DNA from 2 places in the Desulfosediminicola sp. genome. Region 2 is predicted to be linked to the other one. Evidence: riboswitches for the same ligand, from Rfam matches in the RefSeq annotation. Region 2 holds a riboswitch; the other holds the start of a gene.
What was found. Region 2 has a riboswitch for cobalamin ahead of thiC (phosphomethylpyrimidine synthase ThiC). Riboswitches for the same ligand answer to the same signal wherever they lie in the genome.
Positions count from the first base shown of each region.

Region 1: it holds a riboswitch for cobalamin, as region 2 does, so the genes downstream of both, ACN5NT_RS00665 (sirohydrochlorin cobaltochelatase) here and thiC (phosphomethylpyrimidine synthase ThiC) in region 2, are expected to answer to the same signal.

Region 1 covers NZ_JBLXGE010000001.1:145,882-162,416, forward strand. Annotated here, with positions in the region: gene ACN5NT_RS00650 (acetate kinase) at 1-526, opposite strand, end outside; gene pta (phosphate acetyltransferase) at 523-2,646, opposite strand; gene ACN5NT_RS00660 (TRAP transporter substrate-binding protein) at 3,374-4,459, shown strand; cobalamin riboswitch at 4,622-4,830, shown strand; gene ACN5NT_RS00665 (sirohydrochlorin cobaltochelatase) at 4,950-5,942, shown strand; gene ACN5NT_RS00670 (alpha-keto acid decarboxylase family protein) at 6,128-7,750, shown strand; gene ACN5NT_RS00675 (SLC13 family permease) at 7,850-9,634, shown strand; gene ACN5NT_RS00680 (HPP family protein) at 9,890-10,384, shown strand; gene ACN5NT_RS00685 (DNA-3-methyladenine glycosylase I) at 10,422-11,012, opposite strand; gene ACN5NT_RS00690 (Ni/Fe hydrogenase subunit alpha) at 11,239-12,552, opposite strand; gene ACN5NT_RS00695 (hypothetical protein) at 12,556-13,401, opposite strand; gene ACN5NT_RS00700 (ABC transporter ATP-binding protein) at 14,509-15,522, opposite strand; gene ACN5NT_RS00705 (ABC transporter ATP-binding protein) at 15,522-16,484, opposite strand; gene ACN5NT_RS00710 (ABC transporter permease subunit) at 16,484-16,535, opposite strand, start outside.
Region 2 covers NZ_JBLXGE010000003.1:445,493-462,027, reverse strand. Annotated here, with positions in the region: gene ACN5NT_RS07485 (acetyl-CoA carboxylase biotin carboxylase subunit) at 1-190, shown strand, start outside; gene ACN5NT_RS07480 (biotin/lipoyl-containing protein) at 246-2,153, shown strand; partial or broken gene ACN5NT_RS07475 (IS3 family transposase) at 2,425-3,605, shown strand; gene ACN5NT_RS07470 (glycosyltransferase) at 4,061-6,580, shown strand; gene ACN5NT_RS07465 (hypothetical protein) at 6,835-7,500, shown strand; gene uvrC (excinuclease ABC subunit UvrC) at 7,525-9,327, opposite strand; cobalamin riboswitch at 9,545-9,764, shown strand; gene thiC (phosphomethylpyrimidine synthase ThiC) at 9,867-11,201, shown strand; gene ACN5NT_RS07450 (ABC transporter ATP-binding protein) at 11,265-12,899, opposite strand; gene ACN5NT_RS07445 (acylphosphatase) at 12,903-13,181, opposite strand; gene ACN5NT_RS07440 (GGDEF domain-containing protein) at 13,357-14,547, opposite strand; gene ACN5NT_RS07435 (MoaD/ThiS family protein) at 14,796-15,020, opposite strand; gene ACN5NT_RS07430 (aldehyde ferredoxin oxidoreductase family protein) at 15,020-16,535, opposite strand, start outside.

The sequences.
Region 1 (16,535 bases), on a different contig from region 2:
GCTTCTCGTACATTTCGTACGGCAGGGCATAATGGAAAGCATGCGCCGGAATGGTCTGATGAAAAGCGGTATCAAAAACTGCGACCTGGGCAGCATCGGGGAACAGTTCGCGAGCAACCATGATACCATCGAGGTTTGCGGGGTTATGCAGGGGAGCCAGGGGCACACACTTTTCAATAGCAGCAAGAACTTCATCGGTTACCAGGGTCGGCTGATGGAACTCCTCACCACCGTGAACAACCCTGTGCCCAACAGCATCAATGTCGCTTGAATCAGCAATAACACCTTTATCCGCATCGGCGAGCAGTTCAACAGCTTTACGCATGCCCTGCTCATGGTTCACGACTTCTGCTTCTATTTTGATGACTTCCTCAGCATCTGTGTCAGGCCTGAGTTCACACTTAACGAGTCCCATCGGCTGACCGATTCGCTCGACTATTCCTGCAGCCAGTACAGACTCATCCTGCATATCCAGCAGCTGAAATTTAATAGTTGAGCTCCCTGAGTTGATAACTAATACTTTCACTTTAAACCCTCTTTTTCTGCTTGTGCCTGAATGGCGGTTATAGCTACTGTGTTAACAATATCCTCCACGGTGCATCCTCTGGACAGATCGTTAACAGGCTTATTCAATCCCTGCAGTATCGGCCCGATGGCCACGGCGTTTGCCGAGCGCTGAACCGCTTTGTATGTATTGTTGCCGGTGTTGAGATCCGGAAAGGTAAAAACTGTCGCCCGGCCTGCAACCAGAGAGCCGGGGAGTTTGGTGGCTGCCACATCCGGGTCTATTGCCGCGTCATATTGAATCGGCCCTTCAAGAGGCAGATCCAGCCCCCGCTCAGCGATCAGCTCGCGTGCAATGGCCGTAGCTTCAATGATGCGCTCAACATCTTCACCCTTGCCTGAACTGCCGGTGGAATAACTGAGCATGGCAACCCGTGGCTCAACCCCGAAAATTCGGGCGGTCTCCGCTGAGCTGATAGCTATTTCGGCGAGCTGCCTCGAAGTCGGGTTCGGATTTACGGCACAATCGCCATAGACCAGAACACGATCTCGCAAGCACATGATGAAGACCGATGAAACAACTGTAAATCCCGGCTTGGTCCTGATAAATTCAAAAGCAGGCCGAATGGTGTGTGCCGTGGTGTTTTCGGCACCGGATACCATGCCATCAGCCAGCCCCTTATGCACCATCATGGTACCAAAGTAGGTAGGGTCAGACATTCTGTCACGGGCCACTTCTTCTATCACACCTTTATGCTTACGAAGTTCAACGTACTCCGTGACAAATGAGTCAAGCAGGCTTGAGCGCGCCGGATCTATAATTTCAACCCATTTGAGATCCAGCCCACAGCCCGTGGCCCGCATACGAACCTCTTCCTCGCTACCCAAAAGCACCAGGTTGGCGACTCCGCGACGCTGGAGGATATCCGCCGCCTGCAGGATTCGGTCACAGGTGCCTTCCGGTAAAACTATACGCTGCAGATTCCGGCTCGCCTTCTCGAGCAGCGCAAACTCAAACATTTTTGGTGTTACCCTGCTCGGTCTGGTGGTGACGATGCTCCTGCCAAGCTCTTTGGTGTCGACATGTTTGGTAAACTCACCCATGGCAGTGGCTATCCTGCGGGTGTCGTGGGGCTCGATATAACCATACAGTTCCCCCACACGCTCTATGGTCTGGTAGGTATGCCCGGCAACGGAAAGAATCGGCACCGGTACCGTTGAGCTTAGCCCCTGCAGGAGTCGCAAGACATTCTCCGACGGCAACAGGTCACCTGTCAGTATGATTCCCGAAATGTCCGGATACGTGGTTGAAAGCCGGGATGCGATGGTGGAGAGAATGATGTCACTTCGATCGCCCGGGGTGATGATCATTGAACCCGGCTTGATATACTGGAGATAATTGCCGATCTGCATGGCAGCTACCACATAGTTTTCCACCAGGGTGGTCATCCCCTCTTCACCGTACATGGTACGGGCACCGAGCCAACGCTTAACGTCTCCGACAGTTGGATTGCTCAGCTCATGATGCTCTGGAATGACATAGAGCGGCAGACTCGCTTGTCCTTTTCTTGCCTTCACTCTGCTGAAATTTTCAGCCCGCACATCTTCCGCCGCCCTGTTGACGATGCAGGCCATCACATCGACACCCTCATCGGCCAGAGTATCCAGGCTCAATTGCGTGAGGCGTACCAGTTCTTCAGTCTCTTTCTTCCTGCCTGAACAGATGAGTAAAACCGGAGCACCGAGGTTAGCCGCAATACTTGTGTTCAGTGCTGATTCAAAGGCGATATCCTTGCCACGGAAATCGGTGCCGTCACAGAGAACAAAATCAAACTCTGCCTTGAGTGCGTTGTATTTGTTTAAGATGATGTCGTGAAGCAATGCCTCCTGGCCGGAGTTGCTCAACTCCTGCGCTTCCTGAAGAGTGAGGCCGTAGGCATCTTCGTAGTTAATATCCAGATCAAAGTGCTCAATGACCAGATTGATTACCGGATCTTCCCAACCCGGCTCTGGTTCCTGAATCACCGGACGGAAGAAGGCAACCCGATCAATTGATTTCAGCAACATCTGCATCACTCCAAGCAGAACAGCCGACTTCCCACTCCGCTCTTCTGTGGCCGTGATATACAAATTGGTCGACATAGTCTCTCCGTTTTATTCTAAGCAAAAACAACCTGAAAGCATGATCTCGTTTACCGTCGTATGTTGACAACAGATGATATGGATGGCGGCAGCATGCAAAACGACGTTGAATTACTGGAAGTATAATCACCAAAACCTGCTGCACCACCAGAACAGGAAGAAGAGCATATGACAACGCAAACAGACTCACAATATATCATCTGAAATCGGCTGACATATTATCCGAGAAGCATGGGAGAAACAACACTTTTCACGCCATTTCAGATAGAAACCAGGTTTTCCATAATACCAAGTTACCACATCTCGCCCAGTGCATTGCCTTTCGTCTAGATATTCTACTGTTTTACCATTTCGCCTCTAAACATTTGAAGATCAGCAGATCACAGTCCACGGCCAACCCCTTGATATTGAGTTCCGATCACATTGCACGCATTGGTACGACCTTTATTTTCGCAATGGTCTGACCTTTTTTGTTCTGCATTTCCGATTCAACCGTTCCACCTCGCTTCAAGCCTCTTCCCTGACATACAACGACCTCTTTTTTTCTTTTTTACCTGACCAATAAAGGGTATATACCTATATTCAGTTATCGACCGATTGCCGGAACCAATCGGCTTGGGGGTTCTGCCAGGTAACTACAGCAGCATCGTTGTCATTTTCATTTCAGGTATGTTAGCAGCTACTTCTTCAACTGAAGTTAAGCCTTTCATCCAAAGGAGGAGAACTCATGAAAGTGTTTCTGCGTCTGTTTAGTTTCTGTCTTGCCCTGACCATCTGCACCCTCCCTGCCACATCTGCACTGGCAGAAAAGAAAATCCGCTGGAAACTTGCAATGACCTGGTCCTCAACCCTCACCCCATTTGCCACAGCGCCATTAAATCTCGCCAAGATGGTGGAAGAAATGAGTGACGGCAATTTTGTCATTCGTGTTGAAGGGGCCGAAAAGCATAAAGCGGCTCTGGGTATCCTCGATATGACCAAAGGCGGCCAGTATGAAATGGGACACACCGCCTCCTATTATTGGAAAGGTAAGGATATCACCACGGTCTTCTTCTGCACCGTACCTTTTGGCATGAACGTCAATGAGCAGAATGCCTGGTTTTACCACGGCGGTGGCATGGAATTAATGAAAAAGACTTATGACAAGTTTGGTGTTCTGAGCTTTCCCGGTGGCAATACCGGTGTCCAGATGGGTGGCTGGTTCCAGAAAGAAATTAACTCCCTTGAAGACCTGAATGGCCTCAAAATGCGTATTCCAGGGCTGGCCGGTGAAGTCTTTGCCAAACTTGGTGTCAATGTAACCAATATCCCCCCGGGTGAACTGTATACTTCTCTTGATCGCGGCACAATCGATGCCCTTGAGTGGGTTGGCCCCGCCATGGATATCAAAATGGGCTTTCACAAGATCGCCCCATATTACTATACCGGCTGGCATGAACCTGCCACAGAGCTGCAATTTCTGATCAACAAGGACGCCTTTGAAAAACTGCCCAAATCATATCAGACCATGTTGATAGCCGCCATGAAAGCGGTCACCGCCGATATGTATACCGATAATTTTGCAGGCAGCGTAGACGCCTGGGCCCAGATGAAAACGGAATACCCGAATATCGAGGTGAAGACCTTTCCGACACCTGTTCTCAAGGCCATGAAACAGGCTGCAGATGAGTTGTATGATTCATATGCAGCTGAAAATCCGGATTTTAAAGAAGTACTTGAGTCCCAGCGTGCATATATGGCCAAGGCAAGAGCCTGGATCAACATTTCAGAGTACAACTACCTGCAGACAGCCAAAGCCTTGACTGAGGAGTAAAGGTACAGGTATCTTCCCGTACTCCCGCCTCACACATTACAGGCTGCCGGAGTTTACTTCCCATCCGGCAGCCCAATTCCTGCCACCCATCTCCGCGTCTGCATACCACAAATGCTCCTAATCATTGTCAAATAAATATTGACTTTTGAGCCTTCTCCATTCAAAATGTTGCTGTTTTCAGGTGCCTTTGTGCCGAAGAGGGAACCCTGTGTAAATCAGGGACGGGCCCGCCGCTGTAACCGGGGACAATTACTGCAATTATGTCACTGGCCGTTTATGGAGTTTGCAATATTTCATCACTCCTGGTTGGGAAGACGCAGTAAACGATTGATCCGGAAGTCAGAAGACCTGCCTGGAATACAGAGACGATTCTTCCGTGGACAAGGAGAATTGACCTAGATACGTGGTGATACAGGGCATCCCCGAATCATTTGATCATTCTGATCAACGTAAAGGTTCGGAACACCCGGCCACAATCCAGGAGAATTTTATGAAATTCAGCCGCTCATTGTATCTTGCAGTTACCCTCATGCTGCTTCTCTTCAGCTCCACCAGTGCTTTTTCTTCAGGCAAAACCGGCAACCATGCCAACCCCAAGACGGCCATAGTCGTTGCCCATTTCGGTAGCACCGTACCCGCCGCTTTACAATCGATCACCAATATCACCGATGCAGTGCGGGGTGCCTATCCGGAAACCGAGGTCCGCATCACCTTCACCTCAAACATTATTCGCCGGGTCTGGAAACAACGACAGGCAGAGCCTCAGCAGTGGCTCGACAAAGGGATCCCCGAAGAAGTGCTGTATGTAAAGAACTTTATCGCCACCGTTGGAGATCTGTTAGAAGATGGCTACACCAACATCATCGTCCAACCCACCCACATTTTCTATATGGAGCAGTCATACGACCTGCAGCAATACGTCAATGCGCTGGGCTCCATCAACACCATGAAAGAACGCTGGAAGCCTATTAATTCTATTGTTATGGGCCGTCCGGCACTCGGTAAGCCCGGCGACATCTACCCATACCATGAGGATGTGGACAAGGTTATTCAGACCCTGGCCGGCAACGTTGAACAGGCCCGGAAAAATAACTCCATGCTGGTATATATGGGCCATGGCAATAAATACTGGTCGACTGGCATCTATACCGAAACCCAGAAGAAAATGCGCGAACTCTATCCTGACATCGAAACGTATATTGGGGTTGTTGAAGGATCTCCGTCCGTTGAAGACGTGCTCGCCCAGATGAAAGAATCAGATAAAAAACAGGTAACCCTGGTTCCCTTTATGATCGTTGCCGGAGACCATGCTGTCAACGATATGGCAGGTGATGAGGAGGATTCCTGGAAATCTATCCTGGTCCAGGCAGGTTATGAAGTAACTCCGATACTGCAGGGGCTCGGGTCAAATGATGACTTCGCTAAAATATTTGTCTCCCATATCGCCGATGCCGCCAACGAGGCAGGAATAGAGATACGATAAGAACCCGGATATCTAGCTCAGACAACCCTGAACACCCGCCACGGGGCATCATGATTTTACCTGATGTCCCGTTTTTTTTATTCTGCCCTCCTCCTACCGTCCCCAAGTCATTTCTTGAGCCTGCCAAAAATGAAGTATAGTTAAGGTACGTGCTCTTTTACCTTTCCATCTTACAGGGAGAAATAATGAAACTTTCTCATTATCTTTTCAGTCGCCTTGAACAGTACGGCGTTCGTTGTACTTTTGGCATTCCTGGTGATTTTGCCCTTCCTCTCTACGCGGAACAGGCTGCTTATGGCATGCAAACAGTTGTCTGCACTCATGAACCCAGCTGTGTTTTTGCTGCAGATGCGTACTCCCGACTCAAAGGTTTTGGTGCCGTGCTCACCACCTACAGCGTCGGCGGCCTCAATATGATCAACCCGATGGCCATGGCCTATGCCGAAAATTCACCGGTCGTGGTCATCAGTGGCGCACCTAATGTCTGCGGGAGAAAAACTGAGCCTTCTTTTCATCACCTTGTAAAAGATTATGGCAGTCAGCATAGAATATTCAAAGAGGTTACCTGCGCCACAGCAGCACTTAACGAAGCAGCAACCGCAGCAGACGAAATTGATCGCGTACTCACCGCCTGCCTGGCTGAGAAGAGACCCGGTTACCTTGAAATCCCCATCGACATGACTTCAGTCGAAATACCGACTCCTCCTAAACCATCCGCGCCGGATCAAGATAGACCTGTCAATACCGCCGCGATCATTGAGGCAGCCGGTGAAATTTCTGCCGCCCTTGAAAAGGCCCGGCGTCCTGTGCTCTACGCCGGGGTTGGTATTCGCAGGCACGCCTTGATGGATGCAGTTCGCACCATTTCCGAATCGTGGCTGCTTCCTGTGGTCTCCTCTGTAATGGGCAAAGGGGCATTCCCAGAATCCCACCCCCATTTTGCCGGCATCTATATGGGAGAAATGGGGAGCAAACTCGCCCGTGAGACTCTCGAAGGTGCTGATCTTATTCTCTCTGTAGGGGTAATCTACTCAGACGTTAATACCGGCTTCTGGACCGCTCACCTCGAATCCTCGAACATACTCGAAATTCGCGACTCAGAGGTTCGGATATCACACCACATCTATCCCCAGCTCCCCATAGCCCCGCTTATGCAACTCCTGGCGAGCACCAGACCGGATAGTGCCAGAAAACCGGGAGTCCATCTGGTGAAAGATAAAACTTTGGCAACAGTAGATATAGATGAATCTGCACCGCTCAATACCGTGGCCCTGATTCAATGTCTGAAAACCATTGATCAATCGAAATTCAGCTATCTTGCTGATGTCGGCGATGCCTGGTTTGCAGGGCTTGAGCTCAACGCGGATATTTTTATGGCACCCGGCTACTACGCCTCAATGGGTTTCGCTGTTCCCGGCGCCCTGGGGGCAGCAATGGCAGCTCCTGATCTTCGGCCACTGGTGCTGGTTGGCGACGGAGCGTTTCAGATGACCGGCAGTGAACTCTCTACCCTGGTGGCCCAGGGCCACAAACCGATAGTGCTTGTTTTAAACAATGGATATTACAAGATGCTCGCCGCCCTCGATCAACACAGAGACTACTACAACCTGGCCCATTGGGATTATGTCGCGTATGCGGAAGCTCTGGGTTGTCCCGGTGTCCGTGTTCAGACTGCGGCTCAACTCAATCGGGCCATTCACCACGCCTGCACGATAGATGGTCCTTATCTCATAGAAGCAATTCTCAGTAGGGAAGATCACGCACCAATGATGCGCCGCATAAAGGAGTACTTCACATCACTTAAATAATGATAATTATTTCATTCATCAACATCATAGCCTGTCATAAAAAATCACCGGACAACATCGCCGGCTAAAAGGTACACCTGCATCCTCAGAGGACCTGGTATGGAAACCTGGATTATCACCGCGCTACTCATTGTAACGCTCTACCTGCTTATCTCTGAGAAAATCTCGGTGGACCTGACCGCTATCGGTATCATGGTGACCCTGGTGGTCAGCGGTATCCTCACTCCTCGAGAGGCAGTCGCCGGCTTCGCCAATCCCGCCGTTATCACCGTTGGTGCCATGTTTGTGGTGAGTAAGGGAATGATGCGTACGGGGGGCGTTGAGTTCCTTGGCAGACAGGTAATTCATTTCGCAAATGGGAGTTCTCTGCTGGCCCTCACCCTGATCCTGATAACCGTTGCCATCGCCTCTGCTTTTATCAATAATACTCCGGTGGTTATCCTCTTCATCCCGGTGGTGATGGCAATGTGTTGTGAATTTGGCCTGAGCCCTTCAAAGTTCCTGATCCCGGTTTCCTACGCCTCTATTCTTGCCGGCACCTGTACCCTTATCGGTACCTCCACCAATATCATCATCAGTGATCTCAGCAATGAATATGGCTACGGTGCGCTCACCATGTTTGAACTCTCTATTATCGGCGCGCCCATAGCCGTTATGGGTATTCTCTTTTTGCTTATAGCAGCGCCACGCGTATTGCCTGAACTGGCAAACCCGATCTGCAATATCGAAGACGGCTCCCATCGCCAGTACCTTGCTGAACTCAAGATCCGCCCGGACAGTAAGCTGGTGGGCAAGCCCGCCAACACACTGTTTCGCGACAAGCACCCCAACCTTGAGGTACTCGAGGTTATTAATAAAAGTCACATTTATTATCCGGGACGAGATACCATAACCATTACAGGCGATGATATCCTGCTGGTGAAGAGCTCACTCAATGACCTGGTTGCTATCCTGCATAATGAGGAGGTCGAACTGCCCTCTTCTGAAACCGGGCTGCTGCTGGGAGCACAAAAGGATGCGCCTATAGTGGTGGAGCTGATAATTTCCGCGCATTCTCCCCTGCGCGGTAGGCGACTGGCAAACACTGACCTGGCCAAAGACCCTGATGTGCATATCATCGCCGTTAAGCGGAGCAACCTTCATCTTACCGAGAGGCAAATCCATGATATTCGCCTGCAGACCGGCGATATCATTTTAATCTGGTGTTCTGAAAGTAAGCTCGACACTATTCGCTCCGATCAGGAATGTATCGTTATTGAAGACGTCTACGAAGAGATTGTTCACAAGAGAAAAGCCATCTGGTCGATAGTGAACTTCATAGGCATGGTGGTGACCGCGACACTTGGTTTTGCCGACATAATGACCTGTGCCCTGACCGCTGCCTTCCTGATGATCATCACCGGCTGCCTGCAGATGCGTGACGCGTACCGCGCACTGCAGGCGGATGTGCTGATGCTTATTGCCGGCACCATCGCCCTTGGTGCAGCCATGGCCAAAACCGGCACCAGCCAGCTTTATGCCGAAGCCTTTCTCAGCCTTTTTTCGGATATGTCCCCCACCCTCGTCCTGGGGGGCATGATCCTGCTCACCTCTATCTCAACCCAGATACTCAGCAACAACGCCACCGCCGTATTACTGCTGCCCATTGCAATCTCTACCGCACTTGGAATCGGGGTTGACCCAAAGCCCTTTATCATCGGAATCTGCATAGGTGCCAGCGCCTGTTTCGCAACCCCTGTCGGCTACCAGACCAACCTGATGGTCTACGGTCCCGGCGGGTACAGGTTCAAGGACTACCTCAAGCTGGGCATCCCGCTGAACATATTTGTGGTGCTGGCCGGCACGCTGCTGATCCCTGTAATCTGGCCATTCCATCTTTCCTGAACAAAACCGGGCAACCGCTTGCTGTATCGGGTTTGAATGTATTTTCAGCACATTGTACTACATCGCAGTAGTTTTACCCAGGGAGAAGACGGGGGGTAGCATAATTTCTATTTTACTGATATTTTTGAGTATTAAATTTGATCAACTTGCCATTCCTATGCTATCATGCTGTCATAACAATTAATTGCTGCAGTTATCGATTCTTGCCCTCTCACCCTTCACAGGATAGACCTTTTAAAATCATCTGGAGGTTGCATGAAAGTACGAGATATAATGGAGCCGTTAGATAACTGGCTGACTCCTGAGATGACCGTTCTCGACGCAATCGAGACCATGAAACACTCAAGACGCTCCCACGGCTTATCACTCAACGCCATCATAGTGCTGGACAGTGAACAGAAACTGGTCGGTATCGTCTCCACCACAGACATCCTGAGACTGCTTATCCCTTCGTATATGTATCTTGATGGACTGATGGACGATAATTCAAGTTGGGAGACAATGCGCGCTGACAGAACTGAACGCGCCAGGTCATTGCATGTTCGGGATATCATGACCGAGAATGTTCAGGTGATCAACCTCAACGATTCCATCATGCGCTGTGCCGACATTATGCTGGTGGAACAAATGCGCAGAATGCCGGTGATTGGTACAGAAGGCAAGGTGCTGGGAGTCGTCTACCTGCGTGATGTATACAAAACCATCACCGATATCCTGTGTAGTCCCACGGAAGGGGTTGCAAATTACTGATTCAGTATTTTAGCCTGGCAGGAAACCCGCGACCCGTTTATTGCGCTGGGCCTGCCAGGGCAGCAACCTGTTCCCTGCGATAACAGCCTGGGTCGTGGTCGTTGACCATCCCGATCGCCTGCATATATGCATAGATGATTGTCGGCCCAACAAATGACATCCCCCGCTTTTTGAGATCTTTTGAAATCTTTTCAGAAAGCTCTGTTTTGGCAGGTATTTCCTGTCTATCACTATATTCGTGCTGTAGCGGATTATTGCCTACCCAAGCCCAGAGATACTTTGAAAAACTTTCGAATTCTTCTGCAATTTCCAGGAATACCTTTGCGTTTGTAATTACCGAATTGATCTTCAGTTTGTTGCGGATAATTCCCGCATCCACAAGCAACTCTGCGACTTTCTTCTCACCATATAGTGCAACCACCGCAATCTCAAAATTGTCAAAAGCCTGGATAAAATTTTCTCGCTTTTTAAGAATCGAAAGCCAGGACAATCCTGCCTGCATTCCTTCCAAAACAAGCATTTCAAACAGTAACCGATCATCATAGACCGGCACGCCCCAGTGATTGTCGTGGTAGTCGATATATTCAGGGGAGTTCATATCACACCATGAGCACCGTTGCTTTGTCATTATCACTCCAAAATTCTCTATATTCGTATTCAATGCTTTTCAGCTGATTCAGCCAGAACCAGCCATTATAACATATCCTTTCCTGCTGATCAGTTTATCGACTGGATTGAAAAAAAAAAAGCGGCACAACCGATTATCCGGTTGTGCCGCTTTCAAATGTTGATGCGATTTCCATGCTGCTTCAAAACCTATAGCTTGCAGCAACCACAGAACGCTTTTCGAATACTTAATGGGTCGCGCAAGCAATACATGGATCGAAAGCCCGCACGACCCACCCCATTGCACTGTCGAGGCCCATATCTATTCTATCTTCATGGACAAAACGTTTGGCCATGGTGGTCAAGGCCCGCTCGATAGAGAAGTTGTTATGCACTGTTGGAATCACAAACTCCACGTTAACGATCAGACCATTCTCGATCTGATAATGATGAATAAGCGGTCCCCGAGGTGCCTCAACCAAGCCATAACCAAAACCATCGCGCGGCTCTACAGGTACACTCATCTCACCATCCATCAGGTTCTCTGCCAGCAGCCTGTCCGCACGCTCAAGACCATTAATCAGTTCAATTCCACGACAGAGGTCAAAAAGCAGAATCTGGTGGGCAGGTGAGCCGAACTGTACACGGAAACGCTCAAGATAACCGTTGGCAATGGGCGTGCCCGTTGACTCGATCAGGTTCATACGTGCCAGACTGTTAGCGCGAATGGGCAAATCATTGAATGAAGTCTTGGCGGAAAAGCTGTCCTGCACCTGATGAAATTGCAGATTCTCACGAAAATCTTCCGGCCTGAAAGTAACGGTCTCTGAGCCATCCGATTTCTGCATGGTCACATGATCAACCGGGCGGGTCGGATCATTCTTATCCACAGCAATCATATAGTAAAAAGGGTCGTCTCCTTCCCAGTCGCCAACTGCTTTGGTCATTTTCTGACTCAATTGCCAGTATTCGTCAAAAAGACTGCAGGCGATGGGAATTGCGGCCTTGATCTTCTTGCGCATTTCTTTGGCCGCAGCTTTGTCGATACCAGAGACAACTCCGCCGACAACAGCTTTTACAGGATGAATGAACTGGCCACCTGCTATGGCAATCAACTCGGTACCAATTTTGCGGACAGCCATGGCTTTTTTGCTGATACTGCCGAGGGCATCCTTACTTGCACTTTCATCGGCTCCGAAAATTGAGGTGGCCTGTAGTTTATCCGGCAGGGTAAAAAAGAACAGTGAAGTTGCCTGGTTTTGTACCAGCTGGCCAACCATCATCAAATGACGAATTTTCTCAGCAACAGGGGGAGGTTTGACGTCATAGGCATCTTCCAGCGCTTCCACCGCCGCAAGATGATGAGAAGTGGAACAGACGCCACATACCCGTGGGACAATCACCGGCATCTGCTCGGCTGGCATCCCTTTTAGAAATTGTTCAAAACCTCTGTATTCCTGCGCAAGAAAGCGAGCGTTCAGGACTTTGCCATGATCGAGGTTCACCACAACTTTAGCGTGGCCCTCTATTCGGGAAATCGGAAATTGAATTGTAGTAGACATTTTTTACAGCACCTTCTCCTTTGGACGACTTTCAAGTTCTGTTTCGGTATAGTCGGAAAACTGGAACAGGAACAGCGCGAGGTGCGGGGACCTCAGTGCCTCGTTAATCTCTTCTGGATCAATATCAGTCATCCGCCGGAATACATTTGCAAGACTCTCAAACCAGGCGTTTGCATCTTTCTCAATGAGATTATTGGAAGGTCCCCGGCAACCAACACAAGGGAAACCAGCTTTAGGACATGGCGCACCGCAACCGTTTCTGGTCGAGGTGCCCACACAGAGTTGCCCCTGCTTTACCAGACAGACGTTCGGATCCTCATCCTTGTGGATAGATTCAGTGAGTTTGGTAGGTCTCAGGTCTTTCGGTTTTCTTCTGCCGCATTCCTTGCATACAATCGAGGTTGTCTTCAGGGATCCTGGGTCATTAAGAAGCTTCACGTAGAGATCCGGTACCGGCGGGCAACCCGGAAGGTAGATATCCACCTCAGCTTCAGTATCAATCGGTTTGCACTTGGGCAACATTCTGGGGACCCGGCCCTGATGGGTTGTCGCCAAAAAGTGTTTCCTGATATCATGGCGGTCTCCAAGGCCAGCAACACCGCCTGAGATAGCACAGGTACCTACGGCAACAATTTTTTTCACCTTGCTCGCCGCTTCTCTGAGCTTAAAAAGATCTTCATCCGTTCTGATACCACCGGTTACGAGCAATATATCAACTTCCGGAACATCATGGGTGGAAACCACCAGCGGCATATAAGCGAGTTTAGCGAGATCGAGTTCGTCTCCTGCGTTCAAAAGAGAGACTTCACACCCGGCGCAGCCTGTTAGCTGCAGAACAGCAAATTGCATAGTTCCTCCATCAGCATAAACTATAAAATTAACTCTTGATTTCCTGCTTACGACTACATCTTGCCTGGAATTAGGCAACCATACCCATACGCTTCACATGAATTTGAGATCGTAAGGCTTTTCTGAATTCGCAAACCCTTCTACACGGACATAAGTGGCAGGGGACTACAGCAGAGGACAAGAGGTTGGTTATTAAAAACGGTACCAATACAGTGAATTGCTTCCCTCACTGGTTGCACATCAACGAGAGGCAAAGATACAAGAGCACTCTCGAAAAGGCAAGAAAATCACGAAAACACAGGGCCCTGCCCTGGTCCACCAGATAGCCCACCCGTGTAGAAAAATTTAACATGATGCTACTTGAGTCTATCAACGGAGTGAAGCCATTTGCAAGGGCTTTCAAGCCCGATGAGCGGCAGGAGTCCTTCTCGGTGAACTATATTTTCACGGGCCGACACCTCTTTTCGGAACCAAAACCAGGTCAGGCAGTATATGCGAGAAAAACCAGTCTGACCAAACAACTCCAGTGAACTATTCGCCGCAACCGGTTGAGCCTAAAAGCCATTTGTCTCATATACCTAAAAAAGAGATATAGCCCTTCATACATATGGGCAGTTGCAGCTCAATACAAAATTCTACGCACCCTTAAAAATAACTCTGATGAATTCGAGGATTCCAGGCGGGGACTATCATCCCGTTCCCTCATCGAAACCTGCTTTCCTGCCAAGCCTTTCTGGGCCTTTCCTGATCTGCTTTTAGGGCTTCACATATTTTTGAAGTACCCCTCCAGACTATTTCCCGACCAGCCGACCTGAATTATCGATATTTTTAAAAATGATAATTCAGCACATTAGCAGAAATAGACCTGATATTCTTAGCCTTCGCACCAGCAGGTCCACCCAATAGACCAAAACAGGCATATTGCCAATAAATCCTTTATCAAATTGGAAACCATGGTGTGGTTTCCAGAAACCAACTTCCAGGCTGCTGTATTTACGATATTTTTAAGAAGATAGTGATTCCCAATAAAACACTGAGCCCTGATGAGACTTCTCATCAGGGCTCACAGATTTCAACTACTGAGGTGATCTAATTGTATTTTGTAATTTATTGCTTATCCCAGAAATGGCAGGCAACCATTCGACCATCACGAACATTCTGCAAGGTCGGCTTTTTACTGGCGCAGACTGGCTGGGCAATCGGGCAACGTGTTCTGAAAACACAACCTGAAGGTGGTGAAACCGGAGAAGGGAGGTCACCTTCAAGCACAACACGCTGCTTCTTCTTCTCTTTTTCCGGATCAGGCAGAGGCACTGCTGAAATGAGCGCCTTGGTATATGGATGCAGGGGATCATCATAGAGACCCTTCTTATCTGCGATCTCCATCACGTTACCAAGATACAGCACCATGATCCTGTGGCTGATATGACGAACAACCGACAAGTCATGACTGATAAATATCAACGAGAGCCCGAAAGATTTCTGAAGCTCCTGAATGAGATTTACGATCTGGGCCTGGATTGAAACGTCCAGGGCAGAGACAGGCTCATCACAGACTATCAGTTTCGGACGCAGAATCATCGCCCTCGCCACGCCGATACGCTGGCATTGGCCACCAGAGAACTCATGGGGGTAGCGATTGATCATCAGAGGCAGCAAACCGACCTGATCCATTATCTCTTCGACCCTCTGTTTCCGCTCTTCTGCCGTAAGTTCCGGATAGTGCACAGTCAACGGTTCAGCGATAATATCACCGATGGTCATTCTCGGATTCAGGCTGGCCAGTGGGTCCTGAAATATGATCTGCAAATCCTTTCTATACAGAATCATCTGCCGCGATCGAAGCCCGGAAATCTTCTTCCCGTGCCAGACCACTTCACCGGCGGTCGGTTTCAACAGTTGCAGCACGCCCCGGCCAAGGGTCGATTTGCCACACCCGGACTCACCGACGATACCCAGGGTCTCTCCAGCATAGACATCAAAGCTGACATCATCGACTGCTTTCAGGGGAACTGGTTTTGAAAACAGTCTGCCACTACTGATAGGAAAATAGACCTTCAGCCCCCGGACGGTGAGGATAGGCGCCTGCTCTTCAAATATATTTTCTTTTTTTTCCGTCATTACAACTTCTCCAGATGACATGCCTTCTTACGTCCGCCAGCGGATTCCTTTAACTCCGGCCGTTCAGCCTGACAGATAGCCATCACATGCTCGCAGCGTGGTGCAAAGCTGCAGCCACCAGGAAGATCCTGCAGGTTTGGCGGCTGGCCGGCAATGGTATGCAGGGCTTCTGCCCCCTCATCATCAAGCCGAGGCATGGAATCGAGCAATCCCCTGGTGTACGGGTGCTGTGGATCGTTGAAGATCTCATGGACACTGGCCTGCTCAACAATTCTGCCGCCATACATAACCAGAACCCGGTCACTGAGTCCCGCTATCACGCCAAGGTCATGGGTAATCATAACCGTAGCCATATTCAGCTCTTTACCAAGCTTAGCCAGGAGTTCGAGAATCTGGGCCTGAACCGTTACATCGAGCGCTGTTGTCGGCTCGTCTGCGATCAATAGTTTCGGCTCGCATAATAGAGCCATGGCAATCATCACCCTCTGTCGCATACCGCCAGAAAACTCATGGGGATACATGGTAATCCGCTTTCTCGACTCCGGGATACCAACAAGATCAAGCATGCGGACCGAAGCGGCGGTGGCATCCTCCTCACTCATCCCCCTGTGCTCCATCAGCACCTCGGTCATCTGTCTTGAGACCTTGAGATACGGATTGAGTGAGGTCATCGGGTCCTGGAAGATCATGGAAAATTCCACTCCACGAAGAGTATTCAGATCTGCCGCTTTCAGGTCGAGGATCTGCGTGCCGTCAAAATACACCTTTCCCTCGGCCTTGCCGTTTTTGGCCAGCAACCCCATGATCGACATGAAAACCTGGGTCTTGCCCGAGCCGGACTCCCCGACAATCCCGAGACATTCTCCAGCCTCAACAGAAAAGCTCACATCATTGACAGCACAGACCTCACCGTCGTGGGTATAAAAACGTGTCGTCAGGTTTTGTACATCAAGAAGCATAATTACCTATCCTTGGGGTCAAGCGCATCACGCAGACCATCCCCGATGAAGTTG
Region 2 (16,535 bases):
GAAGACCACCATTCCGTTTTACTTGAATGTTGTTGATGAACCGGATTTCATAAAGGGAGACTTCAATACCTCATATCTCGATACCCACCCGCATCTTTTCCACTATGAAGAAGAGGTGGGGGAAGCCGGCAAGCTCGCCAAACTGATCGCAGAGATTCATCACCGTGGTGAGAATCCGTTTGCATCGTAATTTTCCGTATCTTGATTTCGCTGATCATTAAAAAACGTGAGGATTTAAAATAATCATGGAAAGAATTATTCAGGGAACATCGGCGGGCGAGGTGCTGAAAAAACTTCGTGCGGCCAAGAGCTATTACATAACCAATACCGCCCGTGACATCTCTCAGTCCGATTTCAAAAATCGCATTCTCCTGCACACCGATTTACTGGCGGCGGAGCAGCGGGATAAGGCGGGATATTATTCACTGGAAATCACCGGTGGCGCTTCCGTCCATGTGGATATGCTTAAAAAACAGGTAAATCCATTTACCAAGCTGGAGCTGTTGCGGGAGAAGATGCCGAACACTATGTTTCAGACCCTTTGTCGGGGTGTGAACCTCTTTGGTTATCGGCCATATCCACAGAATGTAATTCGTTTTACTGTGCGGGAATTTGCCAAGTACGTGGATGTCTGGCGCGTGTTTGACTTCCTCAACCACGTACCCAATATGCAGGCAGTGCTGGAAGAGGTTGCTCTTGCAGGTAAAATCAGTGAGCCGTGTTTGTGTTTTTCGACCGGTGATGAGCATACCAATGCATTTTACCTGAATAAAGTACAGGAAATACTGGATGTTACCGGGCCGGAGGCAGTGCTCTGTATCAAGAATCATGGTGGTCTTGGCACCCCAAGAAGGATCGGAGAGCTGGTGGATGCGATCAAACAGCGTTTTCCTGATCTGGTTCTGCATTATCACGGTCACAATACCGATGGTAATGATGTGGGACGAATTGCCGAGGCGGTGATTAAAGGTGTGACCATTATCGATGCGGCCGACGCAGCTTTTACCGGTTTTTACGGCCCGCCACCGGTACTGACAGTTATTCAGGTGTTGAAAGAGCATGGCTTTGATCCTGTAGGTATTGATGAAGAGGCGGTGATTGCCACCTCTGATATCATCCGTGACGAGCGTCAGCATTATCAGCAGTTTGAATCTCAGATCAAAGGTTTTCAGCCGACAGTGCAGATCCATAAACTGCCTGGTGGTGCCATGGGCTCAAGCCTCGAGCAGGCTGTGAAGGGTGGATTCCTGAAAGAGATGCCTGAGATACTGCATAAGGAGCTGCCCAGAGTTCAAAAAGATCTCGGCAATTTCTGGTCGGTTACTCCGGGTTCCCAGATTCTCTGGACCACTGCGGTATCCAACGTGCTTGGCGGAGAGCGTTACGGCAATCCATCCGGCGACCTGAAGAACCTGCTGCTCGGCAAGTATGGTCCGTTTCCTTTCTACCAGCCGGCAGAGTGGATTTACGAGAAGGTCCTTGGTGAAGATTGGAAAGAGCAGCTCGCCAGTGAAGGTGGTGTGGATACAATTGCCGACATCGATCTTGCCGAGGAGAAGGCGGCTCTGCATGAAAAAATTGGCAAAGAACCCACTGATCGGCAGCTGGTACTCTATCTGCAGCATCCCGTCGACGCGGTGGATTTTTTCAAGTTTGAAGAAGAGTACGGCATGGCCTATGTGCTGCCGCCATCTATCTTTTACCGTCAGGGTGGTTTTGAAGTTGGTGACACCCTTTACTTTACTGACCTGGTAGGTAAAGAGCACATCGTTGAGATTGGTCCATCCCCAACGGTGGATACCGGGGAGACTGCGGTCTATATGAACGTTGACCATCATCCTATGGTGTATACCTTCCAGCCTGAGCGAAACGGTAGCGAAGCTGCAGCCCGCATACAGCTCAGCAAAGAGGAGATCATGGATCTGGCCATGGCGGGTGATGTGCGCGCTGGATTTGCCGGCAACCTTGTTGAGGTTACTGTCGCTGAGGGTGATCAGGTGAAACGTGGAGACAAGGTCGCCATCATGGAGGCGATGAAGATGCAGACTCCTCTGGTCAGCGAAATCGACGGTATCGTTACCGTCATTACCGCCAAGAACGGGGCGGCATTGCAGCCTGGCGACAAGATCCTGAAGATCGATTTTGACGAGTAAGGTATGTAGATTTATAGATCTATCGATCTGATACGATTGTTCTGTTACCCATTGACCCCAAAAGGCCTGAAAGAATTGAATTTCTTTCAGGCCTTTTTTGGTACTTTCAGTATCCTGGTGTATTGTTTCCCTTAGCTTTGTACTAATAAAAATATACACTAACGCTCAGCTCTAAAGAGTGGGGAGTAACAACATAAAGATGAAATGATCCTGCTATAAAAGAGTGGACACTCAGATAAGCCAATATTAAAGAGATTGGCAGGAGGAAGATATGAGTGTTCAAAGAAGAAGATACGATCCAGATTTCAAGCGCAATGCAGTTCAGCTGACCGATGATCCCGGCAGGTCAGTGCAAGATGTAGCCGACAGTCTCGGTATCTCTAAAGACCTTCTCTACAAGTGGAGGCGTGAGTTTCGAGCCAAAGAAGAACTAGCTTTCCCTGGGAACGGTCGTGAGGCTCTGACTGAGCAGGAAAAGAAAATCAGGGACCTGGAGAAAAAGCTCAAGGATGCCGAGATGGAACGAGATATCCTAAAAAAAGCTGTGGCCATCTTCAGCAGAGCACCGAAATGAAATATAGATTTATTGAAAAGAACCGCTCAGCATTTCCGGTGAAGAAGATGTGCCAGGCTTTAGAAGTTACCCCGAGTGGTTTCTATCGTTGGGAGAAAGCTCCTATCTCCAAGCGAAAACGAGAAAATATACGGATTAAAGAGCGCGTGAAGGAGATCTTTAGCGTTCATAAAGGCATGGTCGGCAGCCCGCTTGTTACCGCTGACTTGCGAGATGAGCGTGAATTTTCCAGCGTTAGTCGGCCTCGCGTTGCGCGATTAATGAAAGAAATGGGGTTGAGGTGCAAAACAACAAAGAAATTCGTAGTAACAACCGATTCAAAACATAAGCAACCTGTAGCGCCGAATCTGCTTGATCGTAATTTCTCAGTTTCAGCACCGAACACCACCTGGGTGAGCGATATCACCTACATCAAGGTCGGTGCAAAATGGCATTATCTCACAGTGTTTATTGATCTATTTTCTCGCGCGATTGTTGGCTGGGATCTGAGCGAATCCCTGGAGAGTAAATCTGCAATATATGCACTTAAAAAAGCAATAATGAGGCGCAGGCCTGCACCAGGTTTGATGATCCATAGTGATCGTGGCATTCAGTATGCAAGTTCCAGTTTCAGAGCTGTACTAACACAGAATGGATATATTCAAAGCATGAGTCGCAAGGGAAATTGTTGGGATAATGCAGTCGCTGAATCCTTCTTTGCCTCTTTGAAGACACAGCTGACTCATCATGTGAAATTTCGCGACAAATTGGAAGCCGAGCATTCACTGTTCAACTATATAGAGGTCTATTTTAATCGTCAGAGGAAGCACTCGACGAACGGTTACAAAGCACCAGCTCTTTTTGAGCAGGAGTGGTGGGATAGGGACAAAACGGCTTAACTAGGGTTCCACTTTATTGTTGCAAGATCACCTCTGTCTGCTGAGCATTTTGACCAAAGAGTTGAAACTCCCATTGCTTGCAAGTCCCTTAAGCCTGATGGTTGGTCTTCATGCTCACAAAATATCCTCATAAAAAGCACACCAAGTTTGGTGTGTGCCGGTTTTTTTGAAAAAATCATACTTGAAACAAGAGCCTATTGACCAGGAACTGTCATATCCGAGTTAAATATGAAGCTACTGGGGATATGCCTAATTGAAGCAACCTATCATCCAAATGGTGCATTCGTTTGGTGTGTCTGCTATTATTGAGAAGTTTAAGTAGGTCACATAACCAGAATGAAACACTGATGATATAAGCCTATAAATACAGTTTATCAGCAAGAGGCACTGCTTGTGTGCTTACACTGGATGAGGAGTCAGAAGTTGATGCCGGAGTGGGTTGCGGAGGGAGTATTATGAAAATGATACTAAGACGGATACGGCATTACGTTTTCACATGTTCTAACACCTCGTATCGAAAACTCTTGTTTTCAAGGCTTTTCGACAGCAGGTATTATCTGGCCAGCAATCCTGATCTCAAAGCTCGGCGATGGGATCTGATGTGGCACTATTTTGACCATGGTTGGCGTGAAAGAAGAAGGCCAAGTCTTTTTTTTGACAGTCATTGCTATTGTAGAAAGTATTTAGACGGCGCCGAAGAACAGGTCAACCCTCTCGTCGACTATCTCGAAACTGGATGGAGGGAAGGCAAAAATCCCAACAACTACTTTGATAGCAATTTCTATATTGAACGGTATGGGAGAGCTATCAAGGGGAATATCAACCCCTTGACCCACTATCTGAAGATCGGGTGGAAACGTGATTTTCTTCCTTCTCCTCTATTTTTGGAGCGAAAGTTCGAACGAAAGTATTTCTATCTAAGAAGTAAAGGGTTCAATCCAATTTCCTACTTTCTTGAGCAGGAAGATCAAAAGAGAAACAGTCCTCCGGATTACTTTGACGCAGATTGTTACCATGATCGACATCCGTTTTTGCCGAAACAGAAGAAACTTCTTTGGCAGCATTACATTGTCCGCGGGTTACCGGATGGAAAAAGCCCTCTTCCTGTATTTGACTCACGCTATTACCAGGAGCAGAACCCCGATTGTAAAAAATCTCTGTCTGAGCCTTTTCAGCATTATCAGAAAAAAGAAAAACTTGATTACAGACGTCCCTCACCGTTTTTTGACCCTGAATTTTACAGGGCCGCTATCTGTCGCAGGCAGGAGCAGCACAAAAGTCTATTGGAACACTACTTGAAAAAAGGTGTTTTCGAGTTCAAGTATACCGATCAGCGTGTGGCAGATCTTGAATGTAAGCCTCTTATTAGTATTATCCTGCCTGTCTATAATCCCACTCAGGAACAGCTCAACCTCTGCATCCGTTCTGTCCTTTATCAGGCGTACCCGCACTGGCAACTGTGTATTTGTGACGACCGCAGTACAGAAGAACACGTTCAGCAGACCCTGGTGGATTGGGCACGTTTGGATGGAAGGATAACTGTGGTCTGTCACCTGAAAAACAGAGGGATCGCAGAGACGACCAATACTGCAGCGAGTATGGCATCAGGAGATTATATTGGTTTCTTAGATAATGATGACGAATTGAGAAGAGATTGTCTTTATCACGTTGTCAAGGCGATATCCAATACGGGCGGAGATGTTCTCTATACGGATGAAAACCTTGTGAATGAGTCAGGTGATCACCTATCTGCTTTTTATAAGCCCGGCTATAACAGGGAGTTGCTTTTAGGGCATAATTATATAACCCATTTTCTGGTGATTCAGCGTGGTCTTTTTGAACTGTGTGGTGGCTGTGACAAGGCAATGGATGGAGCACAGGATTTTGACCTTGCCTTAAAAGTTACTGAACAGGCAAAGCTTGTGGTGCACATTCCTGAGGTTGTCTATCACTGGCGGGTTTCTGATACATCGACAAATATTAATCACTGCCAAAAACCATATGCGGCAGAGGCCGGAAAGTTGGCAGTGCAAAGGGCTTTTTTGCGTTCAGGCATTGAAGCGAAGGTAGAGCATGCTGACTGGAACTTTTATTACCAACCGCGCAGAAAGCTTGTGGCTACTCCATCGGTCTCTATCATTTTATATCCTGAAGATGGAGTTCAGCATCCAGAAGATCGACTGGCAACTCTAGATCAAATTACCGATGGCTATGATAATGCCGAGCTACTCTTTACTTCTGGAGCATGTAACTCAAGATTAGGAGAACAATATCTGAAGATCGAGGCTGAATCAGATCGGTGTACATATCTCCCCAATCATGATTCCCCGGGAAAAGCTGAGCTACTCAATCGCGCAGCTAAACAAGCATCCGGCAAATATCTGATATTTTTATCAAGCAATGTTGCTCCGAAAGATACGAACTGGATTCAGCAGCTGTTGGAGTACGGACAAAACGAAGAAATCGGGTTGGTCACCGGCAGGCTCGAGTCTGCTGAATCCATGCTTGATATTTCACGGGTACCTGACGTACGTTCGGAATCTGTACTTTATTACTGGTGGTTTCTTCTAAACTGTTCGATTCATCTGAATGGATTGAACCTCGCCCAGGAAGTCACTGCAGTCCCGTTTGAGATGTGCCTGGTGAGAAAAGAAGTGTTTGAAAGGGCAGGAGGTTTTTCAGCTGCCAGCTTCCCGTACCTTTTCATGGGCATGGACTTGTCTTTTATCCTGCGTTCCAAAGGTCTTATTAACATATATACACCATATTGCAGGGCATTATGGGATTACCAGCCGCTGCTTCAATTAGAGCAAAAAATGCAGGTGGCGTGGCAGAGAGAACAAAAAATATTCCAGAAGTTGTGGGGAGAGATGCTTTACCAGGGAGATCCCTACTATCACCCAGGTTGTTATCGTGAAGAGGGTATCAGTGATGAAGATTTTTCCGCGTGGTGTACTGGAGTAAGCGAAAAATAGGTGATTTTTTCCATTTTTTTTATTTCCAGGATTCTTTACATCTCTTTTGCTGTTCCCATCAACAGTTACCTATGTAGATGATCGTCAGTTCTTTCTGCAATACCTGAAAATTCAGATAAATCTCGACGAATTTCACAGAAACCATTTCAGATCTAACACGTGGATGGTGTATTATTTCTTGTGTGAGATGAAGGCTGTTCCGGGAAGAAACTTTGTGTGTTGAACGCTATTCGTGGGCGAAAAGGAGGGAGTGCATGTTCAAAATTTCTCGACAAAGAATTCACGAGGTGGTGAACACTATTCTCTATATTGCGTTTTCCTGTATTTTTTTAATAACTTGTCTGGTAAAGCCTTTGCCTGCGACTGCAATTGCGGACGATAAAAATGGTAAGGTTGATGTAGAAAATGAGGTTACTGATAAGTCGGCTAAAAGATATCAACCGGCCGAGCCTAAGGAAAGTAAGAGTGGCAGTGGCAAAACCAAGTGGATAGTTCTTGGTGGAGCCGCAGCTATAGGTCTCGGAGCTCTGGCGATCGGTGCGGGCGGTAGCAGTAGCAGTGATGATGGTGGCGGGGGAGGAGGTACTTCAAGCCAGTCAGAATGCGAGGATGGTCTGATAGGCCCAAGTTTAGCAGGACAGTGGCAAGGGGTGCTCGATCTTAAAAATTATGGGTCACAATCGGTTTCCGCCACTATTACCCATTGCGGAGAACGCATAACTATTCGAACATCGACTACTTTACCATACGGACAGAACTTTACCGGCAGAGTGAGTTCCGGTGGTAGCATTATTTTAAAAGAAGGCGTGACCTACGAGATCTGGTCAACCCCTTTAGGACCAGCAACATCGAATAGTCTCAGGGTGTATGATTATGTAAATAATCAAACCCAGCTTGATGCTCTGAAATTAGCACGATAAATAAAATGATAGGATAACGATCATCTACTTATTGAGATGATCGTATATCTGTCTGGCGAGGTCGTTGCCGATTCCGTCGACCTGGGTCAGATCTTCAGGTGTGGCTTCGCGTATCCGTTTTAAGCTCCCAAAGTTCTTGAGAAGTGATTTTTTCCTCTCGTGACCAATACCGGGTATCTGGTCAAGCTCTGAAAGAAAACTCGTCTTATTCCTGATCCTGCGGTGAAAAGTGACTCCAAAGCGATGAGATTCATCTCGGATTCGCATCATGTAGAGCAAAACAGGGTTATGGGCTGGCAGTATTATTGGATTCTTCCTGCCGGGTTTATAGAGCTTTTCGCCTTCGTCTTCGCGTTCTTTGGCGATACCAATCCAATCGAGTTGGTCACGTATGCCAAGTTCGTCAGCAACAGCAAGGGCCATACTCAGCTGACCTTTACCACCATCCACAACAAAAAGATCCGGCAGATTCTCTTCCTCAATTCCTCGACTGAGCCTGCGTTGCAGGACTTCTCGCATCATGCCGTAGTCGTTCGGTCCGTCAATGGTCTTGATTGAATAGTGTCGAAAATTGGGTTTGGACGGCTCTCCCTGTTCATAGCAGACCAGCGAACCTACGGCAAGTTTTCCACTGGTATTTGAAATATCCAGGCATTCTACGCGTTCGGGCGAACGTTGCAGCTGAAGTTTTTGTTGAATCGTTCGGGCAAGGCTCTCCCAGGATTTTTCCTTTTTCTCTTTAGTGGCAAATACTTGATCACTGTTAGCCTGAGCCATATTGAGCAGCTTAACTCTGTCACCGCGTTGTGGAACAGACATCTGAATATTTGTCCCTCTCAGATCTGTCAGTTTTTCATTGATAAGCTGAAGATCATCGGGTTCAAAGGGCAGAAGGATCTCTTTGGGCAGATATGAATCCTGATCGTAAAAGAGATTGACTACCTGGGCGAGAATTCGACTATCTTCTCCGTAGGGTTCTTCAAGAAAGAAGTTCCGGCTACCACTTATCAGTCCGTCCCTGATAAAGAGGATGGCGACAGCTACAGCGGCACCTTTCCTGGTGAATCCAAAGACGTCTCGATTATTTTTCTGTTGGCTGGCTACGACTTGTTTTTCCAGGGTTCGGTTCAAAGCTTTAAGCTGGTCGCGTAATGATGCTGCCTCTTCAAAATTCAGTGCTTCTGCAGCAAACTCCATTTTTTCGGTCAGCTTTTTGATCAGATCTTTATTACGTCCCTCAAGCAGCATGATAACGTTTTCAACGTTTTGCTGGTAATGCCTGGCATCTGCGTAGCCCGCGCAAGGGGCAAGACATTTGCCCATTTGGTGATTGAGGCAAGGTCGTTTTCTGGGCCTCAAGGTGCCACCTTTACATTTTCTCAACGGAAAGAGTGAAGATATCAGCTTCAAAGTTGACCACATATCGGATGAAGAGCTGTACGGGCCAAAATATCGGGCTTTATCTTTTCTCCTCCTACGGGCCATCATGACGCGTGGCCACTCCTCGTCAGCAGTAACTTTGATAAAAGGGTAATTTTTATCGTCCCTGAGAATGATGTTGTATTTGGGTTTATGCTTTTTTATCAGTGAGGCTTCAAGGATCAGAGCTTCTTTCTCTGTTCTGGTAATGATGGTGTCGACCGAGGAAACGAACTTGAGCATAATGGTGGTCTTATTGTAATCAGAACCATTATGTCTGGCATATGATGCGAGACGTTTGAACAGATCCTTTGCCTTGCCGACGTAGAGCACAGCAGATTTGCTGTCGAGCATCAGGTAAACACCCGGTGAGTGAGGAACAGAGCTGAGAAAATCCTGGGGAAACATATTCTAAGTGTAATTTATCTCATTGGTGCTGCTATTTTTGCAGCGCACGTTTTTGAAATTCTGTCATGGCGGACCAGCTAAAGAGACAGCTACGCAAAGCCATCTAACCTAAAGATAGTAACTCATCGTAAGAGTCCCGTCATCTCAATCCTCAACCCTAAATGATAGAGTATCCTTTACAAGTTTATGTAATTGTTCTAGCTTATTGATAAATCATAACGTATCGGCTTATTCAGGTGCTTCCTCTTCAATTTTTTCAGCAAGGGGAGTGAAAAGGGAATACGGTGAGAATCCGTAACGTTGGGCCGGCGCTGTATGCGGGGACGATGGCTGCACAATGCCACTGTCATACCACTCTTTGTGAGAGGTGGGGCGGGAAGGCGCAGCCGGAGGATGATTCGCGAGTCAGAAGACCTGCCTGGATGAGATAACGACTTTATTGCTCAAGAAAAGTCCGTGTAGTGGCGTATGCCATTGCACGGACTTTTTTTATGCCCGCGAGCGATGTATACCGCAATGAATAACGTTAAGGAGCGGATATGAAAACCCAGTTGGAACTAGCGCGGGAAGGTATTGTAACCCCGCAGATGAAGCAGGCTGCACAAGATGAGGGCGTGGATGAAGCGGCAATTCGCCAAGGCCTGGCATATGGCCACATTGTCATGCCATGCAATCCGAATCGACCGGAGCAGAAGGTAGTTGCCATAGGCAAGGGCTTACGTACCAAGGTCAACGCCTCTATAGGGACTTCATCTGATATCGCCTCTGTTGATCTCGAGATAAAAAAGGCAAAAGCAGCGGAGGAAGAAAAAGCTGATACCCTTATGGAGCTTTCAACCGGCGGCGATCTTGATGCAATTCGAAGAGCAGTGCTTGCCGAGTGCAACCTGCCGGTCGGCAACGTGCCTCTCTACCAGGCATTTGCAGAAGCTGCTAAAAAATATCGTAACCCGAATAAACTCGACAGTGAGTTCCTTTTTGAACTGATAGAGCGTCAGTTGCAGGACGGTATCTCCTTTATGGCTATCCACTGTGGTATCAATCGATTCTCTATCGAACGACTCCGAAAACAGGGGTTCAGATATGGTGGGTTGGTATCGAAGGGAGGTACGTTTATGGTCTCCTGGATGGAATATCACCAGAAAGAAAACCCGTTATACGAACAGTTTGACAGAGTTTGCGCATTGATGAAGAAATATGATGCGGTATTGTCACTGGGCAACGGTATCAGAGCAGGAGCAATCCACGATAGCCATGACCGTGCTCAGATGGCCGAGATGATCATAAACTGTGAACTGGCAGAACTGGGGCGGGAGATGGGCTGTCAAATGATGGTTGAAGGTCCTGGCCATGTACCGCTAGACGAAATAGAGGGCAACATTATGCTCGAAAAAGCGATGAGCGGAGGTGCACCATACTATGTACTTGGTCCGCTGCCTGCTGATTCGGGCGCAGGGTATGATCATATTACCGCAGCCATTGGTGCGGCTAATTCGGCTCGACATGGTGCCGACCTGATCTGCTATATAACTCCTGCCGAACATCTGGCCTTACCGAATGAGCAGGATGTGCGCGAGGGCATCAGGGCCACTCGGCTCGCTGCACGCATTGGAGATATTGCAAAATACCCAGAACGAAGGGAACAGGAAAAACGAGTTGCCAAGGCCCGGCGGGATTCAGATTGGGAAGAGCATTTCAAGCTGTTGATGTTCCCGGAGCAGGCAGAAGAGATCCGTAGAAGCAGAACGCCGGAAAACGAGAAAACCTGTACAATGTGTGGAGATTTCTGCGCCATGGAGAGGGGCTACTCCCTCTTCAAGGATGATATTCGTGGAGATCGCTGCACCAGGAAGGTGGATGGCGAGGCCGAATAGGCTGCAGAGTGATTCTGTACAGGCCAGTCAGGTGTAGCTTGCCTGACTGGCTTCTGGTGGACTTTAGCTGGCAGCAGGAGCAGGAGCAGGAGCTTCCAGGGCTGCCGAGAAAAGTGTTTTGGTATATTCTTTTTCCGGTGCGGTAAAAACCTTATGAGCCGGCCCCGATTCGACCATTTGCCCGTTCTGCATAACCACAATATAATCTGAGATCGACCGGATAACCCGCAAATCGTGGGATATGAAAATGTAACTCATATTGTATCTCGACTGCAGGGTTTTCAGTAGCTCTATGATCTGGGCCTGGATGGTGACGTCAAGAGCAGAGGTGGGTTCATCCAGAATGAGTAGCCGTGGTTTTAATATGACTACCCGGGCAATGGCGATACGCTGGCGTTGGCCACCAGAAAATTCATGGGGATACCGATGGGCCATTTCCGGTTCGAGACCAACTTCTTCGAGCGCCTCGTAAACCCTGTTGATTCGATCTTCCCGATCGCTTTCGGGGAAATGTATAACAAGACCCTCCTCAAGTATCTGATATACGGTCAGGCGGGGGGAGAGGGAGGAATACGGGTCTTGAAAGACTATCTGAATGTCGCTACGCTTCGTTCGCATCTCCCTGTTTGACAGCTGTTGCAGATCAACTGCATCAAAATCTATTATGCCGGTGCTTTTGACAAGTTTCAGGATAGCCATGGCTAAGGTCGTTTTGCCGGAACCGGACTCTCCGACTATACCGCAGGTGGTTCCTTTATGCAGGGTGAAGGTGATTTTGTCTACTGCACGGATGATACGTTTTTTACGTTTAAAGAGATTAACCCAACCAACGTTGATGCTGAATGTACAGCTTAAATCGCGGGTTTCAAGGATTGGGGGACTAATGGGTTTTGGCCCTGGCTGGTCCGATGGTACCGATGAGAGAAGGTGCCTGGTGTATGGATGCTCGGGCTGAGTGAGAATCCGGCTGCATTTGCCTGACTCGACTATCCTGCCATCTTTCATTATCGCCAGTGTATCAGCGACTTTTTCTACCAGCGAGAGATCGTGAGTTATGAGCAGCACTGACATCTCAAATTCCCTCTGCAGATCCTTGATGAGAGCCAGAATTTGGGCCTGAACCGTTACATCGAGCGCAGTAGTAGGTTCATCGGCAATGAGCAGTTGTGGTCGGCAGGCAAGAGCCATGGCGATCATAATCCGTTGTCGCTGCCCCCCGGAGAGCTGATGAGGGTAGCTTCTCATCCGGGTCTCCGGGTCAGTTATGCCTGTCCTGCCGAGTAGCTGAATTGCCTCCCGCTCCGCATCTATCTGGTTCATACCCCTATGGAGCTGGAGCGGTTCAATCATCTGATTGCCAATGGTGTAAACCGGGTTGAGCGAGGTCATCGGTTCCTGGAAAATCATGGCAACCTTATTGCCTCGTATGGATCGTATTTCCGGCGGCGGAAGCTTGAGGATATTCGAATTCTCAAAGAGAATTGATCCTTGAGTGCGGATGGTGGAACTTTCTTCGAGCAGGCGTAAAACAGACAGAGCTGTAACGGATTTTCCGGAACCAGATTCCCCTACTAAGGCTAGGGTCTGATTTTTCGCTATCTGCAGATTGATGTCGTGCAGAAGCTGGGAATCTATCCGTTTACCATCGGATGTTTCGGTTCTGACCCAGAGATTGAAATGGGAAATGTCGAGTAGCACACTTTACCTGTAATAACGGATTTCAAAGTTGTTCAGATCTTCAGTGTAGAACACCTCTTCGGCATGAACGGAGGTGACGTGGGAGAGTGGGGAGCCCATTTGAAACCATTCGATCATTTGATCCACGTCTGAATCATTGCCGGAGATGACTGCTTCTACGGAGCCGTCAGGCATGTTGCGTATCCAGCCTCTGATATTCAGTAAATCTGCCTGGCGTTTAGAATAATCTCGATAGAATACGCCCTGCACCCGACCCCTGACATTGACGTGTAAAGTTTTCATGATGCCATGCAAGTTACAAAACAAACAAATGGTTTATTTTAAGCAACATCTGTAATTAGCTTACCACTTGTGCCCTGGAAGGACAGCAGAAATTTTATCTGGCCTGAAAACGATGGCACCGTGTCTGGCTTAAGAAGTATAAGCTCCGGAACTGTAAAAAATAAGGCCGATGCAGCTATGAGTAGGCCGGTTCAAGGGTTTTGGGCACTTCCTCGACACTATTTTTCCGAAGGAATATGGCTATTTCTGAGTTGGCCAGCTTGGTCATTTCTTTCAGGGAGAAACTCATCCCGATTTCAAATAATGATGGGTGTGGTTCTGAGATGCGAACCACTTTACCTATCAGCATTAAAGGTTCTCCACCATTAACCGGGACGCTCATCTTCTGAATACTGCCAACCGGGAGCGGCGTGGAGCCGGAAAGTAACATGCCGCCTATTCCGATATTTTTACTGCTGAAGGTAGTGTACGGTTCGTTAACGAAGTCAAAACTCTTCAGCAGGACTTCGCGTTCCATCCCAACGCGGAGATACTTGCGTTTGTCCTGTTTGAAAAGAGATATGTTGTTTTTCCCTGCTCCCTTGGCCCGGTATACAGCTTTGTCAGCCATGGTCAGTAAATCCCTGGGGTCAGTGGCGTCTGTAGGGTAAGACGCGAGACCACCGCTGATGGTGAGGCTGAAATGTTTACCGTCAAATTCAAATTCTGTGAGCTCGATTTTTTTCCGGATACGTTCGGCAAGGATAGATGCGCTATCACTTTGGGTATGGGGCATGAGAAGAACAAACTCTTCGCCTCCATATCTTGAAGCTATATCACTGTCACGTTTCTCATCCTGAATAATTTTGGCCACTTTCTGCAGTGCGAAATCTCCGGCCAGGTGACCGAAACTGTCGTTGACTTCCTTGAAATCATCCACATCGAGGAAAAGTACGGCAAGTTCTGTGTCATATCTTTTTGCCAGCGATACCTGTTGCTCGTAGGTTTCGTCGAAATAGGGACGATTGTAAAGGCCGGTAAGCTTGTCGTGTATTGAGTCGGTGACAACATTTTCATAAGTGGAAACATCGACCAGTCTCGGGTCGTTGAGAAGTTTGGTAGAGGTTTGCAGAAAATCGCTCGTGGCAGTGAGCAGATCAACCTCTCTGCCAAGAGCATCCATCAGATGACGACGATGGGCTACAATGAGTTGCCAGTAGTCTCTTGCAGTTGCCTGCGAAAGGTCGAGAGTGGTCAGAGTTTCGAAAAGGGCGGGATAGACAGAATTGCCATATTGCGCGACAAGTCCGTTGACCCTTGAAATGAATGTATCATCATCCGGAGAGCTGGACCTGCACTCAAGTATCAACGCTCTGGTGGAATCCATGCGGATTGTCCTCAATAGGCCGAAGATGGGAATAATAACTAATTTACGGCACTCTAACACACAGTAGATTCGTGTATCAACTGAAAAGTAAACAAAATGAAAAGGTTATTCACTTTGAGTGTGTTCGGAAATCAAAATCTTTTATAGAAGGGTGTTGAGGAAATGAAAAAAGAAAAAGCCGGGTCAGAAAAGCGACCCGGCTTGTGATAATACGTGACAATACAAATAAATTGTGATGAATGACAGCTTCAGCCACCACCAACTACTGGAAAGATGGCGAGGATGTCGTCTTCTTTCAGTTCAGCTTCGAAGCTGGTGTGCCTGAAGTTTGTCATGAGCACACCAACTTCCTCTCTGTCTATGTCGAGACCGTCAACCACATTGCCGACAGTGGTACCTTTTGGGTAGTCTCTGAACTCTTCCATGAACCTGTTGTCCCGAAAGTAGGCAAAGAGTTTGACCTTGATTTTCATTAGAAGTCCCAGAAGGTGTCAATTTCCTCGCCGCTGAAATCAAATACAACGTTATGCGGTGACAGAGGCTCATTGTAGAAAAATTCAGGCAAACGATCATCCAGGTTTGTAAAACCGGCTTTCTCGTTGAATTCTCTTTCAGTCTTCAGGATGTATTTACCAAGATTTACTACGTCATCAGCAGTAAGGCTGATACCGAAGCGGGCGTTGAGCAGGTCGATAAGAGCAGGCAGACACTCCTCGTTATCCAGCGCTGCAAAAGCGATGAACAGACACATTCCGGTGGAATCGATGGCCGCAGTGGCGATCTGCAGGTTTCTGGAAAGTTCAACCTGGCCTTCCTTGGTAAGTGGATCTACCGCGCCGCCGACATTGAGGATGTTGGTGGCGATGGTGTAGCCCATGGTATGATCTGCGCCCTGGGTGGAGGTAGCATAGGTGATACCGATACCCTTAATGGCGCGTGGATCGTATGCAGGGATAGCCTGGTTCTTGACAACCGGAACACGGGTAACACCATAGGTACGGCCAACAGAACCGGCACCGTTACCAATTACTCTACCTAATCCTGTGCCGGTAGCGACATCTTCTTTCAGCATACGACAAACGCCTTCACCGTCACCAAATTCGAGGATGCCGGCTTCCATGGCAACACCGAATGCCACTGATGTTTCGATGGAGTCAATACCGATATCATCCATCAGCTTATCAGCCATTGCGATATGATCAAGGTTGTCAACACAGCAGTCTGCGCCCATAGCCCAGATAGACTCATACTCAAAACCCGAGGTGAGCTTTTTGCCGTCTGCGTCGTGGTACACCTGGGAACACTGAATAACACAACCAGGGTGACAGTTGTGCTTCACGCGGCCGCCACGCTCCTTGATGGTGTCGTGCATGGTTTCGCCGGAGATCTTTTCATGTCCCTCGAACTGGCCCTGGGTAAAGTTTTTGGTCGGCAGGCCGCCAGACTCGTTGATGATATTAACCAGAACGTTGGTGCCATACTGGCCAAGTGCCTGGCTGACCGGGTGATCAACCAGTGCTTTGGCAAAAGTTCTGTTTGCTGCTTTAAAGGCTTCCGGGTCAGCAATTTCAAGCTTGGCATCGCCAGGGGTTACAGAGATGAATTTCACGCGTTTGGAACCCATTACCGCGCCAAGGCCACCACGACCGTTGGAGCGAATACCGCCATCCGGATCTTTGATGGAAATATTCGCAGCAGCCATCTTCATTTCACCGGCAGGGCCGATAGTGATAATGGCCGGATTGTTCTCGAGACGAGTGGAGAGTGTCTCCAGAACCGCAAAATTACCTTTGCCTACGAGTTCGGTTTCTTCCTCAATAGTTACTCCCTCAGGGGTAACGGCGAGGCTGAACCATTTGTCATCCGCAGGTTGTCCTTCGAGGATCAGTGCTTTGACACCGCAGCGAGCCATTAACTGGGCGGCGGTACCACCACCGTTAGCCTCTTTGATAGTTCCTGTCAGAGGGCTCTTGCCACCGACAGAGAGA